One region of the Alteromonas sp. ABH4_456 genome, then DNA from elsewhere that is predicted to be linked to it. Evidence: predicted binding sites of a transcription regulator. Region 1 holds the regulator's gene; each other region holds the start of a gene.
What was found. Region 1 encodes FNR, which switches genes on or off when oxygen is low (the NO sensors DNR and NnrR bind a similar motif). Its sites were predicted from a motif close to TTGATCTAGATCAA; they were not measured.
Positions count from the first base shown of each region.

Region 1 (5,500 bases):
GCCAGATTGCGGTGAATGTAGCACAGCGACGCGCAGTGGTTATATGGAAACCTGAGGCAGTATCGCTCAGCAGCATCATGGCTACGCTACGGCGTATTGGTTACCCGGCGCTGCCGTTTCAACCGGACCAGCATGAAGCTTCATACAAAGCGGAAGATAAGCGCTTTTTGAAAAAACTCGGCCTCGCAGGTCTGATGACCATGCAGGTAATGATGCTGGCGGCGGCCCTGTATTTTGATTTGTTCGATGCAATGGATGCACAGACACGGTCTTATTTTCACTGGATAGCGCTGGTTCTGACCACACCGGTGGTGCTGTATTCCGGGAGTACGTTTTACGTTGGCGCGCTTAAGGCTTTGTCGGCTAGTACCGTGAATATGGATGTACCGGTGAGTATTGCAGTGTTGGGCACCTGGCTGTCCGGTCTGTTTGCAACGGTTACCGGTCGCGGCGAAGTGTATTTTGAATCAGTTTGCATGTTTATTTTCCTGCTTTTACTGAGTCGTTTTCTGGAACACCGGAGCAGGCACCGCGCCGCGCAGATCTCAGCGAATATGTTGCAGTATATTCCGGTAACCGCTAATCAGGTGGCTGCGGATAACACCGTAACACAGGTACTGGCGAAATCGCTCAAAACCGGCGATGCTGTCGTGGTCAAAGCCGGAGAGACCATTCCCGTAGACGGTATTGTGACTGACGGTGCCAGTGAAACCGATGAATCGATGCTTACCGGCGAGTTTAATCCGGTGCGTAAACAAACCGGCGATACGGTGTTCGGGGGTACGGTAAACCGTACCGGCGTAATAACGATAACGGTCACCAGGGCGTTAAAATTTGCGCTGGTAAATCAGATCATCCGTCTGCAATCCACCGCTATGGCTGTGAAGCCCCGGGTCGCTCTTATGGCTGACCGTTTTTCCAGTTATTTTGTCGCCGTAGTACTGATTACGGCTGCATCTTCATGGGCTTACTGGCACTGGCAGGGTAATGATAATGCCTTTTGGATCAGCATTGCAGTACTGGTAGCAACCTGCCCCTGTGCGCTGGGGCTGGCTACGCCATCTGCCCTCACCTGCGCAATGGCAAACCTTAACCGGCATGGCATTTTATTGAAAAGAGCCGATGCACTGGAGCAAATCAACCACGTAGATACCCTGGTGCTGGATAAAACCGGAACACTGACCGAAGGAAAGTTTGCTCAGATAAACAGCTGGTTTGCTGAGCCGGCACGGGAAAATGCAATCCGTGCTTTGATGGGGGCAATAGAGTCCCGTTCAGAACATCCGGTTGCCGCTGCCTTTGTTTCTGATTACAATCAGGGATTAATTCTGAGTCAAGTTGACGTTGTGGCCGGAATGGGTATCAGCGCGCAATGCAATGGCCGCAGTTATAAAGCCGGTTCGGCTTCTTTCACCGGTGTTGATGCCGGCCTGTCGCCTTTTCCCGCTAACGTGTTTCTTACCGAAAACGGTGTGCCCGTTGCCGCCTTTCGTGTAGCAGATAAAATTAAAGCGGATGCCGCAGACAGCCTGAGCAAACTGGCGCAACTGGAGCGGATAATTCTGAGTGGCGATATTCAGCAAAATGTTGACGACATTGCAAAGAATTTACCTGTAGACAAAGCCACAGGCGGGAACAGCCCTGAAGATAAATTAAACGCCGTGACAGCCCTTCAGCGGCAGGGCCGTCATGTCATGATGCTGGGTGATGGTATTAACGACGCGCCGGTGATGGCAGCGGCTGATGTTAGCATTGCAGTGGGTAATGCCACGGATATCGCAAAAAGTGCCGCAGATGTGATTTTATTAAATGATAAGCTGGCTGTACTCGGACACCTTACTCTGATGGCCAGAAGAGTAAAAGCGACAGTCAGGCAGAATATGGGATGGGCCGTAGGCTACAATCTGGTTATCCTGCCGTTTGCAGTATCCGGCATCCTGACGCCGTGGATGGCGGTGATTGGTATGAGCCTGAGTAGTATTCTGGTAGTAACTAATTCGACGAGACTGTTAAAGTAACGCTATGAGTATAATTTACGTCCTTATTCCCCTTGCTGTGATTATTGTGGCCATTGCCATCGGCGTATTTTTTTGGGCAGTAAAATCGAACCAGTTTGAAGACCTGGATCGCCAGGGCTACAGTATTCTTTTCGATGATGATTTATCTCCTGAAGAAAAAAAGCTGGCCGAAGAACGAAAAAAACTCAATGAGTGATCTGTCGTTTTTTTCTGCCTTGCTGGTCGGGCTGGGCGGAGGCGTTCATTGTGTGGGAATGTGCGGCGGCGTATCGCTGGCACTGTCTGCCGCCACGCCGGCAGGCTCATCCCCTTTACCCTATGCGCTTAGCTATAACTTTGGTCGTATATTCAGCTATATACTTGCCGGCGCTGTAACCGGCGGTATCGGGCAGATAGCAAAAGATGCTGTACCGGTGACCGGCCCCGTACTCGCTGTATTCAGTGGCATCATGCTGATTGCCATGGCCTGTTATCTGGGTAACTGGTGGCGTGGCCTGACCGCTGTTGAAGCCCTCGGCAGTAAACTCTGGCAGAGAATTCAGCCGCTGTCGAAACGGTTTTTACCTTTCAGGTCTCCTATTAGCGCCTTTCCCTATGGTATGATTTGGGGATGGTTGCCCTGTGGACTGGTTTATTCCACCCTGACGTGGGCACTGGCTTCAGGGACGGCAATATCCGGTGCTGTAATCATGGCCGGTTTTGGTTTAGGAACGCTACCGGCGTTGCTGGCTGTCCGGGCAGGTGCAGACTGGCTTTCCTCAGGTTTCAGACAACCCGTAGTTCGTCAAATCATTGCTTTGAGTTTGCTGTTGTACGCATTTTTGCTGTTGTGGCAGGCTTTAAGTACTATACATTAGAATTATCGCAAACAGCGGGAAGTGAGCATGCAAAAACGTTCGGATTTTTCTATACACTGCCAGAGTTGCAGTTTCAGCCATCTGTGTCTGCCTGTGGCCCTCAACAAAACTGAGATTGAGTCACTGGATGACATCATTGAACGCAAAAAACCTTTGCATAAACACGACACCCTGGTAGAAGCCGGCGATAAATTTACCTCTCTGTACGCCGTGCGGGCAGGTTCATTTAAGTCTTTTGTCACCGATAAAGAAGGTGAAGAGCAAATTATCAGTTTCCACTTCCCTGGCGATATTATCGGTTTTGACGGTTTACGTGACGACACTCACCAGAGTTATACTCAGGCGCTGGAAACTGCCATGGTGTGTGAGCTTCCCTATTCCACCCTTGAAAAAATGTCTGAGCAATTCCCAAAATTGCGCCATCAGATCATGCGTTTTATGAGTGCTGAAATTAAGCAGGATCACGAAATGATGATGCTGCTGAATAAACGGACGGCAGAAGAACGTCTGATTTATTTTATCGCCCATCTGTCCGGTCGGTTTGAAGAACGGGGTTTTTCTCACCGTCAGTTCAATCTGAGTATGACCCGCAACGAAATCGGTAATTATCTCGGTTTAACGGTAGAAACGATCAGCCGCTTACTGACCCGCTTCCAGAAAGAAGGCATTATCAAAGTAGACGGGAAGCTCATTACTGTTCTGGATTTTGCGGCTATGGATAAAAAGCTGCACTCTATGGACATTCCTACTCTTTGCGTGGATTAAGATCCCGTTGAAATATTGATCTGAAACAAGGTCTCTCCTGCTGTAAGTCTTATACTAAAGATGAAGGCAGTATTATTGTCTTCATCAATAAGGAGAGACGCCATGATCACCTGCAAACGTATTCTCGCCGTCGTTCAGGCCGACAACCCTGAACAACCTGCCCTTTCAAGAGCCATCGAAATTGCCCGTAAAACCGGTGCAGAAGTACACGCACTGCTTGTTGTATACGACTTTTCTTATGCCATGACAACAATGCTCACCCGCAGTGAGCGTGAAGCCGTGCGTGATGCGGTAACCAAAGACCGTATTGCCTGGGCAGAAAAAAATCTGACCCGCTACGATGATTATGATGTAAAGGTTGCTGTTGAGTGGAGTGATAAACGTTACGAAGCCATTACCCGCTACACCATTAACCGTCAGGTTGACCTGGTCGTTAAAGCTACCCGCAAACACGATGATTTTGCATCAGTGCTCTTTACACCAACAGACTGGCACTTACTAAGAAAATGTCCGGCTCCGGTTTTACTTGTCAAAGCCCATGCCTGGCCTGAACACGGTAATATTGTTGCGGCAGTCAATGTGGGTACAGAAGACAAAGAACATGCACAACTGAATGACAAGTTGACCGGTATCGCAAAGGATTATGCAGAGTTACTGAGCGGTCAGGTACATCTGGTTAATGCCTATCCTTCTGCCCCACTGAATATCGCCATTGAGATCCCCGATTTCAATCCTGAGACGTATCATAATGCTGTGCGCAATCATCATGTTCAGGAAATGGAAAACCACAGCGCTAAATTTGGGATCGGCGTAGCAAATTGCCATGTTGTTGAGGGATTACCTGATATAGCCATTCCGAAAGTGACTGAACAGCTGGATGCAGAACTCGTCGTCATCGGTACCGTGGGACGTACAGGCATATCAGCCGCCTTTTTGGGCAATACAGCAGAGCATGTTATTGATAACCTGAATTGCGATGTGCTTGCGGTTAAACCTGACGGCTTTACGTCTCCGGTTAAGTAAATGCGCGATAACGGAATGCTGCTTGTGTAGCAGCATTCCGTCTGCTTTTGTATAATGGTACTTTTATCTTTCCAGCCAATTCTGAAGTGCCATGAATCAAGTAACATCTACGCCATCTGACAACGCCAGTCACAGTGCGCAAAGTAAACAAAAATACAACTTTAACAAGTTGCAGAAAAGACTTCGCAGACATGTTGGCAAAGCCATCGAAGACTTCAATATGATTGAAGACGGCGACAAGGTCATGGTGTGCTTATCCGGCGGAAAAGACAGCTATACCTTGCTGGATATCCTGCTATTTTTACGCAAAATTGCACCGGTCAATTTCGATATCGTCGCGGTTAACCTCGACCAGAAGCAGCCCGGCTTTCCGGAGCATGTGTTACCTGAATACCTGAATTCTCTGGGTATTGACTACAAAATTGTAGAAGAAGATACCTATTCCATTGTTAAAGATAAAATCCCTGAAGGGAAAACCACCTGTTCACTGTGTTCAAGATTAAGACGCGGGATCCTGTACCGTACTGCAAAGGAACTCGGCGCAACCAAAATAGCCCTCGGTCATCATCGTGATGATATGCTGGAAACATTGTTTCTGAACATGTTCCATGGCGGAAAGCTAAAAGCCATGCCCCCCAAACTGGTAAGTGATAATGGTGAACACATTGTTATTCGCCCGCTGGCTTATTGCAGTGAGAAAGACATTCAGAAATACGCTGACGCCACTGAGTTCCCGATCATCCCCTGTAATCTTTGCGGTTCTCAGGAAAATCTGCAAAGACAGAATATTAAAATGATGCTGCAGGACTGGAATAAGCGTTTTCCGGGTCGCATTGA
Region 1 is NZ_JBSWXO010000001.1:60,021-65,520, forward strand. Features, by position in the region: gene ACXAG2_RS00280 (heavy metal translocating P-type ATPase) at 1-2,018, shown strand, start outside; gene ccoS (cbb3-type cytochrome oxidase assembly protein CcoS) at 2,023-2,214, shown strand; gene ACXAG2_RS00290 (sulfite exporter TauE/SafE family protein) at 2,207-2,875, shown strand; gene fnr (fumarate/nitrate reduction transcriptional regulator Fnr) at 2,903-3,640, shown strand; gene uspE (universal stress protein UspE) at 3,743-4,663, shown strand; gene ttcA (tRNA 2-thiocytidine(32) synthetase TtcA) at 4,755-5,500, shown strand, end outside.

Region 2 (5,500 bases), on a different contig from region 1:
GCTAATCACCATTCAGTTTACTGTAGCGGGTTTTATCTTATTTTTAGTGTGGGGACCCAAACCGGCGAAAAGGGAGCTGAGCAAAACCGGCCGTTGCATTGCCGGTGCGCTGACGACGGTCGCGACTATGTTTGTGGGCGCGACAGGGCCGCTGGTCGCCGGGTTTGTGCACCGGAATACCGATAATAAGATGACCCTCACCAGTACGTTCGCTACCTGCATGACATTTCAGCATCTGCTTAAAGCCTTTGTTTTCAGCTTTGCCGGATTTGCTTTTTTTCAATGGTTGCCACTGGTAGTTGCTATGGTAGTCAGCGGCTTTACCGGCACCTGGCTGGGGTTGAAAGTGCTGAAAAAAGTGTCTGACGAACGCTTTGCCCTACTGTTTAAAGTTATCGTTACCATACTGGCTCTGCGCCTTATCTGGCAGGCAGTGATGTCGCTCTAACGCCTGCTGAGCGTCAGGCCGTATCGCCGGAGTTTTCTGTAAAGTGTTCTGGTGCTTATGCCAAGCACGTCTGCCAGCGTTTCCGGCGTACCGTCGAAGGCAGAGATGATTTCAGACATGTACGCTTCCTCTGCTTCTTCCAGTGTTTTTAATCGGAGCGGGCCGGACTCCTGTTCGCTTTCCGGTACAGTAAGATGGGAAGGTAAGTCCGCCGGTGTGATGTGTTCATCTACCGATAACAGAGCGGCTTGTTCGGTGACGTTGCGCAATTCTCTGATATTGCCGGGAAATGCATAACGGCTGAGTACGGACAGGGCATCTTTGTTAAAGGTCTTCTTCGTGTGCCCGGCTTGCGCCAGGAATTGCCCGCATAGCGCAGGAATGTCTTCCCTGCGCTGGCGTAGAGAAGGCAGGGCGATGGGAAAGCCGGCAATCCGGTAATAGAGATCTTGTCTGAATTCGCCTTTCTCAACCAGCTGTTTAAGGTTTTTGTGTGTAGCGCAGACCAGCCTGAAATCAGAGTGCTTCAGCTTCAGGCTGCCGACAGGACGGTAAGTTCCTGACTCCAGCAATCGCAGCAGCTTGACCTGCATACTCATGGGCACATCGCCAATTTCGTCAAAAAACACCGTGCCGCCACTGGCCACGTCAATGAGTCCTTTTTTCGACGATGATGCGCCGGTAAATGCCCCTTTCTCGTGGCCGAACAGCTCTGATTCAAATAATGACTCAGTCAGTCCGGTGCATTCAATGACTATAAACGGTTTGTCTTTCCGAGGGCTGCTTTCGTGAATAGCGTGAGCGACAAGTTCTTTTCCGGTGCCTGTTTCTCCCTGCAATAACACGGCAATGTCTGCCGGTGCTGCGCGGCTGATTTGATGCAGCATATTCCTGAAAGACGGCGCACTGCCAATGAGTTTCGCATTACCGGCACGGGGAGAAGCAAAGGTGATCTGCTCCAGCACCTCCAGGTAGCCAAGTACCATGCCATCTTCGTCCTCCACCGGCTTCATTGTGATCTGGCAATGAGAATCGCCTGTGCGGGTTTTGTGATTGTGTACCACTGAGCTTGGTCTTTGTGTACTTTTGCATTCAGCAAGCGGGCAGTCTTCTCCGGCTTGATCACAGGGTACAGCATTGTTGTGAGACACGCTGAAGCAGGTGCTTTTACCGGTGATGATGTGCTCTTCGTAAGTGTCGCGGTAGAGCTGATTAACCGCATGCACCACATAATCCGGCGTGATAAAAATCGCCGGTTTATCAATCGCATTGATCATCGACTGAATAATAGAAATGTTCACGTTCATGCCCCCTCGCCAAGTTATGACAATTATGTCACAGGGTGTGACAAAAATGACCTTATTTTTCCGGTGAGAAAGCTTGCGTTGGATCAAATAGCGGCCTGTTCGAAGGGTGTAAGGTAGCGGCTATGAAATTTGCGATGTATCCGAAGTCGTCCGGTGGCTCAAACATCCCTGTTGTGTTCGTTATTCACGCTTTCTGCGCACAATAATTGCGGTTTTTGATTTATCTCACGCTTCTGTGATTGCCAACGTTACTCTGTGGCACGACTTCTGCTCTGCCAGTGATATTAAATTCGGCTACATCGTCGACATTTCGCCAAATTACTAATTAATCGGGAGATGTTCCTAATGAGCGATACATTACTGGAGTTATCGCGCTGGCAGTTTGCATTGACTGCTATGTTCCACTTTATCTTTGTACCCCTTACCTTAGGTATGACTTTCCTGCTTGCCATCATGGAATCGGTTTACGTGATGACCGGCAAGGAAATCTACAAACAGATGACTAAATTCTGGGGTAAGTTGTTCGGGATAAACTTTGCGATTGGTGTGGCTACCGGCCTCACCATGGAGTTCCAGTTCGGTATGAACTGGTCTTATTATTCACATTACGTGGGTGACATTTTTGGCGCGCCGCTGGCTATTGAAGGCCTGATGGCGTTTTTTCTTGAATCAACCTTCGTCGGACTGTTCTTCTTTGGCTGGGATCGCATGTCAAAAGTGAAGCACCTTATGGCTACCTGGCTGGTGGCTATCGGTTCTAACTTTTCGGCGCTTTGGATCCTTATCGCCAATGGCTGGATGCAAAACCCTGTGGGCGCTGACTTCAATGTTGAATCTATGCGGATGGAAATGACCAGCTTCGCTGACGTTATTTTTAATCCGGTGGCACAAGTGAAGTTTGTACACACTGTTTCTGCAGGCTATACAACAGGCGCAATGTTCGTGCTGGCTATCTCCAGTTATTATTTACTGAAACACAAGCATGTTGCGTTTGCCCGCCGTTCTTTTGCTATCGCTGCGAGCTTTGGTCTGGCGTCTGTGTTGTCAGTCATTATTCTGGGCGATGAAAGCGGATACGAAATTGGTGACGTTCAGAAAGTGAAACTCGCCGCTGTTGAAGCAGAGTACGAAACCCATCCTGCGCCTGCGCCATTCACCATCTTTGGTATTCCCAACGACGAAGAAGAGCGCATGGACTATGCCATTCAAATTCCGTACGCCATGGGCATCATCGCCACCCGCAGCTTTGATGAAGAAGTTACCGGCATCAAAGATTTGAAAGAGCAGCACCGTGTTCGCATTTTATCCGGTGTGCAGGCATACAAGCACATGGAAGCAGTGCGTGACGGTTCAGCCACGCTGGCTGAGCAGGCGCTGTTTGACGCGAATAAAGAAAATTTGGGTTACGCCATGCTGCTGCAACCCTTTACGCAGGATATTACACGGCCTACACCTGAAGCGCTTGAGCGTGCCGTGGATTACAGTATTCCGCCTGTTGCACCGCTGTTTTATTCCTTCCGCTTAATGGTACTGGCAGGGTTTTTAATGCTGGCTCTGTTCGCGGCAGCGTTCTGGTACAGCACTAAACACCGCATTACTCAGCCCCGCTGGTTACTGAAATCAGCCCTCTACGGTTTACCTCTGCCCTGGATTGCCTGTGAAGCAGGCTGGTTCGTCGCCGAGTTTGGTCGTCAACCATGGTCTATTGCAGAAGTACTGCCGGTCCACGTGTCTGTTTCCAATCTGAGTGTGGGTGATGTGGTATTCACCATGGTGGGCTATACCTTGTTCTACACCGTGATGTTCATTATCAGCTTCTACCTGATGAAGAAATTCGCCAAAAAAGGACCGGTTCCTCCCGGCGATGAACAGGATGAAGCAAGCGTAATTGGTTTAACTGAAAAAGGAGCAAACGCATGATCGATTATGAAGTGTTGCGGGTGATCTGGTGGGTCCTTGTCGGCGTGTTACTGATTGGCTTTGCCATTACCGACGGCTTTGATTTAGGTGTAGGTTCGCTGCTGACGATTATCGGGCGTACCGACGAAGAGCGCCGGGTGATGATTAATACCATCGGCCCGCACTGGGACGGCAACCAGGTGTGGTTCATTACGGCCGGCGGCGCTATTTTTGCTGCCTGGCCAATGATTTATGCCACTGCGTTCTCCGGCTTTTACATCGCGTTATTTCTTACGCTTGCTGCGTTATGGATGCGCCCCATCGGTTTTGACTACCGTAGTAAACTGCCGGGTGCAAAGTGGCGTCAGCGTTGGGACTGGGCGTTGTTTGCCGGCGGTTTTGTTCCGGCACTTATCTTTGGTGTTGCGTTCGGAAACCTGCTGCAGGGTGTTCCTTATGAATTTGATAATACGTTGAAATCCACCTATACCGGCTCTTTCTTCGGATTATTGAATCCCTTTGCCATCCTGACCGGTCTGGTATCCGTTGCATTACTGCTTAATCACGGAGCAACCTGGTTGCAAATGAAAACAGACGGTTTTGTTGAAGTGCGTGCCCGTGCTACCTCAGTGATCCTGTCTTTGGTGACTGTGGCGTTATTTATTCTGGCCGGGGTGTTTGTAGCCTTCGGTATCGACGGCTACGTGATGAACTCTGTGGCAGACACTTATGCCGTCTCAAATCCGTTGCATAAAACAGTGATCACTGAAACAGGTGCGTGGATGAACAACTATGGGACTTACCCCTGGATGATCATTGCACCGGCACTGGGTATTGCAGGTGGCCTGGCGTGCGCGGCCTTTTCAAAAGCAGGCCGTGCGGGATGGGCATTTGTGTCCAGTTCTGCCATGATAGCCGGCGTTATTTTAACGGCGGGGTTCTCAATGTTCCCGTTCCTGATGCCAAGCAGCACCATGCCGGATGCAAGTCTGACAATGTGGGATGCCACATCCAGTGAAATGACATTACGTGTGATGTTCTTCGTAGCCTGTGTATTTGTACCCATCGTACTGTCTTACACCATCTACGGGTTCTACGTGATGCGTGGAAGAGTTAAACAATCTGATTTAGATAAATCTCACGCGATTTATTAGGAGGCATTATGTGGTATTTCACCTGGATCCTTGGCATTTTACTGGCTTGCTCATTTGGCATTATCAATGCCATGTGGCTGGAGTCTACCGAGAACATGGACCGCCCTGATACTGAAGAATAAGGGATAATTTGAGTCGTTCCCTCTCACTCACCAGCTGGTTTCAGCAATCCGTTGCCACCGGAAATCCTGCTCCCCGCAGGGCTCTGGTGGCGCTTACTGTCCTCCACGTTTTACGTGATGCTGCGCTCATTGCGGCATACTGGGGTTTTGCTGCCATGGTGTCGCAGTGGATCATTGACGGGGTTGCCGCTTCGTCCTCACTGTTATGGTTTACTGCAATTTGCCTTGCCGGCGTGTGGCTGAGTCAGGGCTGCAGCATCTGGTTGAATCACCACGGCAGACTAAAACTGCTCTTTCGCTTACAGCAACAGCTATTGCGCACATTTGGCCGTCAGCAACATGCTTTAGTGCGTCAGCATTCAACCTTTCACTGGCAAACCTTGTGGCAAATGCACATCCCTGCTGTGGTGAACTGGCATTTTGATTACCGTGTTCAGCAACTGGTGGCGGTGGTAGTGCCGCTTTTTGCTCTTGTGGTCATTTTCAGTGTCAGCATAGTTGTGGGCGGGAGTTTGTTGATCACTTTACCCATTGTACCGCTGTTTATGATACTGGTTGGTAAAGGTGCCG
Region 2 is NZ_JBSWXO010000002.1:89,290-94,789, reverse strand. Features, by position in the region: gene ACXAG2_RS03490 (sulfite exporter TauE/SafE family protein) at 1-448, shown strand, start outside; gene ACXAG2_RS03485 (sigma-54 interaction domain-containing protein) at 445-1,755, opposite strand; gene ACXAG2_RS03480 (cytochrome ubiquinol oxidase subunit I) at 2,101-3,675, shown strand; gene cydB (cytochrome d ubiquinol oxidase subunit II) at 3,672-4,808, shown strand; gene cydX (cytochrome bd-I oxidase subunit CydX) at 4,817-4,930, shown strand; gene ACXAG2_RS03465 (ABC transporter ATP-binding protein/permease) at 4,939-5,500, shown strand, end outside.
Region 2: ACXAG2_RS03480 (cytochrome ubiquinol oxidase subunit I) is a predicted target of FNR. The motif match lies at 1,829-1,842, and genes of this name have one in related genera.

Region 3 (5,500 bases), on a different contig from region 1:
CGCAAAACATTGCTTCAGCCGTTAACGAGATGTCGCAGGCTATTCAAAGTGTTTCAGAGCGGGTTGACATGAACGCCGACAGCGCCCGTTCTGCTTCTAAGAATGTGGAAGCCGGTAATCAAAAAGCGGACGAAGCGTTATCTGCCATCATGGCGCTTAAAGAAGCGGTCAGTTCTATTTCGGTCACCGTGCAGGAACTGGCGCAGTCAACGAATGATATTGGTGAAGCTGCCAGTTTAATATCGACCATTGCTGAACAGACAAACCTGCTGGCACTGAACGCCGCCATTGAAGCTGCACGCGCCGGCGAGCAGGGACGAGGCTTCGCTGTAGTTGCTGATGAAGTACGGTCACTGGCATCAAAAACCAGAGAGTCCACAGATAAAATTCATAATATTATCCATGTTCTGGCTGAGCGGTCAGAACGGGCTGTCAGAGTATCCAATGACGGTATGGCATCAGCCGAGCAGGGCACGGCCATTGTTGAAGATACCCGCAAAACACTGGCAGATATTAATCAGGCCGTGAGTGTTATTGCAGATCAAACCTTCGAAATGGCCTCCGCTGTAGAGCAGCAAAGTTCTGTGGCAGAGCACATCAATCAGCAAGTCGTAGAAATTGCCGATGGTGCCAAAGATACCCAGCGGGCATCAGAATCATCATTAGATGCCAGCCAGCGTCTGCGTAAAACCGTTAACGAAGTACACTCGGTTATCACCCGCTTTACCAATAAGCGGAATGTGGTGTAACCCGCTTTTAGTTTTTACTGTTTGCCTGAAGCTTTACCACTTCTGCTGATTCGGCGTCGAGGACGTCATCAGCAGAAGCACCTTTGAGCAATTTGCCGACGGCATCTTTATTCTTTGCCAGCATGACAGACAGATTCTCAATCACGTCGTCTTCCAGCTTGATACCTTTCGCACCGATGTAAGCAGCCAGATTGTCTGCCGCATCCAGCATTTTGTCATACTGATCAGCTTCCTTCTTGTCTGTAGTGACCAACTTTTCTACCCCTTTATGCGAAACAACATATTGCACTGTAATAGCCATGATGGTTCTCCGATGTCGAACGTAAAATGAAATTTAATTTTAACCTGATTCATAATTACTGTATAAATAAACAGTATCTGAGGCAACTGTTTTTTGTACTATGTTGAGAATTATTCCGGTTATTGCACAGGCTGGTATCACCGGCTTCGAGTCCCCTGCTGCCGAATACCGTCAGCTTGGGCTTGATCTCGACGAGCTGCTTATCGACCATCCCACTGCTACGTTTATTGGCCAGGCACAGGGAGAGTCGATGACCGGCGTGGGCATTTTTGATGGTGATTTACTCATTGTCGACCGCGCTGCTGCACCCACTTCGCTGGATGTGGTGGTGGCAAATTTGAATGGTGTGTTTGTGTGTAAGCTGTTCGATCGCAAAGCCATGGTTCTGGTATCGCCCGGCAAACACCAGCAGCCTTACGTGTTGGGGGAGGGAGATACCTTCGAAGAAGAAGGCATTGTTGTCCGTTCTGTCAGAATGCATCGCTATACCAGGCAGTTAAGACAATGTTTGCGTTAGTCGATGCCAACGGCTTTTATGCGTCCGCCGAAAAGGTGTTTGACCCCGCTATCCGTGACAAACCCGTGGTGGTACTAACAACAATGATGGCTGCATTTGTGCATTGTGCGACAAGGCGAAAGCCCTCGGCGTAAAGAAATTCGGCCCGTACTACAAGGTACAGAAACTGCTGGAACAAAAAGGGGCAGTGGACATTACCGCGTCGGCTCATACTTCCCTCCAGACCATTCGCTTTCAGGAAAGCCTGCCAGTCGTGGCTGGTATATTGGCTTCCTTGATCTGAGTGCACCTTCACTTGTTGCTTTGGGTTTCGACGCCATACAGCCATCAACAGAGCGTTGAGAGCAATGTCTTTCGTTATTCGTTGCTGCATTGACCAGCCGATTACCTTTCGGGAGAACAAGTCGACAACAACCGCCAGATACAGCCAGCCTTCGTGAGTTCGGACATGCGTGATATCCGTTACCCAGGCTTCATCAGGCGCACCGGGACTAAACTTCCGGTTCAGCCGATTTGGCACCACAACGTGACTTTCTCCGCCTCGATGCCGAGGTCGAGGATAGCCAACCTTAGCTCGTAATCCTTCCTGAACCATGAGTCGGTACACGCGGTTAATACCGCATCGTTCACCGATGTCCCGTAAATCTGAATGAATTTTGCGGTAGCCGTACACGCCACCAGACTCCAGCCAGAATTGCTTAATTAGTCCTGTTAGACGACGGTTGGCTTTGTCGCGTTTCGACAGAGGCTTACTGCTCCAGGCATAGTATCCGCTGGGATGAACATCCAGCATCCGACATAGCCAACGAACAGGCCAGCTATTGACTTACGGCGGCGTAACAATATCAAATTTCCCTGAAGTGAGGTTACTGGTGAGTCCGATTTGGCTGGTAAGTATAGGGCAAAGCCTGGAACAGACAATGCGACAAAATGCCGCAGTTGTGACATTACTGATGATCTTTTAATTTAAATATCATGGTGTTGTATAAATATTAAAAGTCTACATGAGTATCTTAAGTCATATAAACCTTTCATACAGTCAAGATTTAATTTGACCTAGATCAAAATAAGTCATAAAGTTTCAGAAATTTCTGAAACTTTATGATGGTTCGTTAGTGAAAATGTCACCTCTTTCTACTTCTGCCGTAGTGCACTTTGGCGAAATGGGCAGTCGGTGGGGCTTTAACCGCACGGTCGGACAGATGCTGGCCTTAATTGTTGTTCACGATACTCCCTTGTCCGCACAGGAAATTGCCGATGCGCTAAGTATTTCAAGGGGAAATACCAGTATGGGCTTAAAGGAATTGCAATCATGGCAGTTGATAAAACAGCATCACATACCCGGTGAGAGAAAAGAATTTTTCGTACCTGCTGGGACTATCTGGGAGCTCGCCAATAGAGTATTTGAAGAGCGACGGAAAAGAGAAATCGATCCGACTATGACGCTGTTACGGAACTTGATGATGGCAGAACCCGAGGGTGAGCGAGACCAAAGTGTCCAGACAAGGCTTCACGAAATTCATGATTTATTAGAATCGGTAACTGCCTGGTCACAAGAGTTACAGAACCTCGGACCAGAGAAGCTTGATACGCTAATGAAGCTGGGATCGGGAGTCGGTCGGATCCTCGACTTGAAAGACAAATTTCTTCCGGGCAAATCTGAGTAAGAGGGGAGCAATTATGGATGCGTTTGTTTTATCCAGACTACAGTTCGCATTGAATATTAGTTTTCACATTCTTTTTCCAACTATCACCATTGCACTGGGATGGTTTCTGTTTTATTTCAAGCTTCGATCTAACCTCACCGGACATCCTGTTTGGATGCGGATCTATCGTTTTTGGGTAAGGGTTTTTGCCCTTACTTTTGCCCTTGGTGTTGTATCAGGCGTAACCATGTCTTTTCAGTTTGGTACTAACTGGCCGGGTTTTATGGAAAAAGCGGGTAACGTGGCCGGACCATTGCTGGGCTATGAAGTTCTGACTGCTTTTTTCTTAGAAGCAACGTTTTTGGGCATTATGCTATTTGGTATGCGTAAAGTGCCAAATTGGTTACATACATTTGCTACGTTTGTGGTGGCGGCAGGTACGACATTATCGGCATTTTGGATATTGTCTTTAAATAGCTGGATGCAAACGCCGCAGGGTCATGAAGTTATCGATGGGGTAGTATACGCTAAAGACTGGTCAGCCATTATTTTTAATCCTTCATTTCCCTATCGGTTCACTCACATGCTACTAGCATCAGGGCTAACTGCCAGCTTTCTCATAGCAGGCTTATCCGCGTATCGTTTGTTCAGAGGCGACGACAAAATTGCGCCTAAAATTGCACTTAAGACGGCAACTTACACGGCTGCGGTCTTGATCCCTCTGCAAATTTTTGCAGGCGATATGCACGGACTTAATACGCTTGAGCACCAACCACAAAAAGTCGCGGCGATGGAAGGTGTATGGCACACAGAGCAAGGCGCACCTTTATTACTTTTCGCAGTTCCGGATGAGGAAACAAAGACCAATCATTTCGAAATCGGCATTCCCAATATGGCCAGCTTTATTTTAACCCATGACGTAAACGGAGAAATTAAAGGACTAAATGAATTTGAGGGTGTGCATCCGCCGGTTGCGCCCGTTTTCTATTCATTTCGCGTGATGGTGGGGATGGGGTTATTGATGCTTGGCACCGCCTGGATCGGCGCTTTTTACCTCTATCGTCGCAACGTTATGCCTGATTGGCTGAATAAGGTGTTTATAGGCATGAGTTTTAGCGGATGGATTGGCACACTGGCCGGATGGTACGTCACAGAGGTAGGCCGGCAACCCTACCTTGTGAGCGGTGTGTTGACTACACAGGAAGCGGTAACTGGTCTACCACCGGCCAATATAGCACTGTCATTTACGCTTTATGCAGTTCTTTATATTACTCTGCTGATTGCCTACATGGGAACGCTCACCCTGATGTGCCGCAAAGCAGTTGCAATTGAAGAAATTACGCAGGAAGAAAAAAATAAAGCACAGCGTATCCGTTTTAATCCGGTCCAGACTAATTAGGAGAAGATTATGCCCTTTGAATCACTGTCAGCAGACACATTGGGAAATATTTATATCGCCTTGTTGGGACTGGCGGTACTGCTTTATGCAATTCTCGATGGTTACGATTTGGGCGTAGGCGTTTTGTTTCCGCCCCGCAACGAGCAGTTTAAAGATGCTATGGTAGCCTCTATTGGACCTTACTGGGATGCCAATGAAACCTGGTTGGTACTAGCGGTGGGTTTACTTTTAATTGCCTTTCCACAGGCGCATAGTGCAATTTTACAAACTTTATATCTGCCCGCCACTTTTATGCTAATGGGGCTTATTTTAAGGGGAGTGTCTTTCGACTTCCGCGCGAAAGTTGCTCAAACGAAAAAGAAAAAGTGGGACATCTGTTTTAAATACGGTTCGTTGCTGACAACGCTCTCCCAGGGATACATGTTAGGAATATGGGTAACCGGTCTGCGTACCGATCTGTATGCACAGGGTTTTGCTTTGCTATCCGCTTTCGGCGTTACCGCAGCTTATGCGTTTATTGGTGCATGCTGGCTTATTCTCAAAACAGAGGGGAACTTACAACGGAAAGCCTTCTACTGGGCAAAGCGATGCCTGATGATCCTGGCTGGGGGCATTATTGCCGTAAGTTTTTTAAATTTAACGCTGCACGCAGAAGTACGGGCGCTCTGGTTGGAAAGTTCCCTTGGCTTTTTATTGATGGCTATACCTATCACGTGTTTTGGTTTACTGGCTTTGTGTGGTGTCGTGCTGCAGAAACTGCCGGACGCGGACGGGAAAGGTGAATGGCTGCCTTTTGCGTTAGCTCTGCTTGTATTTCTGCTATGTTTTGCTGCGTTTGGGATAAGTTACTATCCCTATGTTGTACCGGGTAAGCTCACTATCATGGAT
Region 3 is NZ_JBSWXO010000017.1:73,009-78,508, forward strand. Features, by position in the region: gene ACXAG2_RS19355 (methyl-accepting chemotaxis protein) at 1-749, shown strand, start outside; gene ACXAG2_RS19360 (YebG family protein) at 757-1,050, opposite strand; gene ACXAG2_RS19365 (S24 family peptidase) at 1,151-1,567, shown strand; partial or broken gene ACXAG2_RS19370 (Y-family DNA polymerase) at 1,555-1,757, shown strand; partial or broken gene ACXAG2_RS19375 (IS3 family transposase) at 1,713-2,384, opposite strand; gene ACXAG2_RS19380 (GbsR/MarR family transcriptional regulator) at 2,683-3,234, shown strand; gene ACXAG2_RS19385 (cytochrome ubiquinol oxidase subunit I) at 3,248-4,612, shown strand; gene ACXAG2_RS19390 (cytochrome d ubiquinol oxidase subunit II) at 4,622-5,500, shown strand, end outside.
Region 3: ACXAG2_RS19380 (GbsR/MarR family transcriptional regulator) is a predicted target of FNR. The motif match lies at 2,619-2,632, and genes of this name have one in related genera.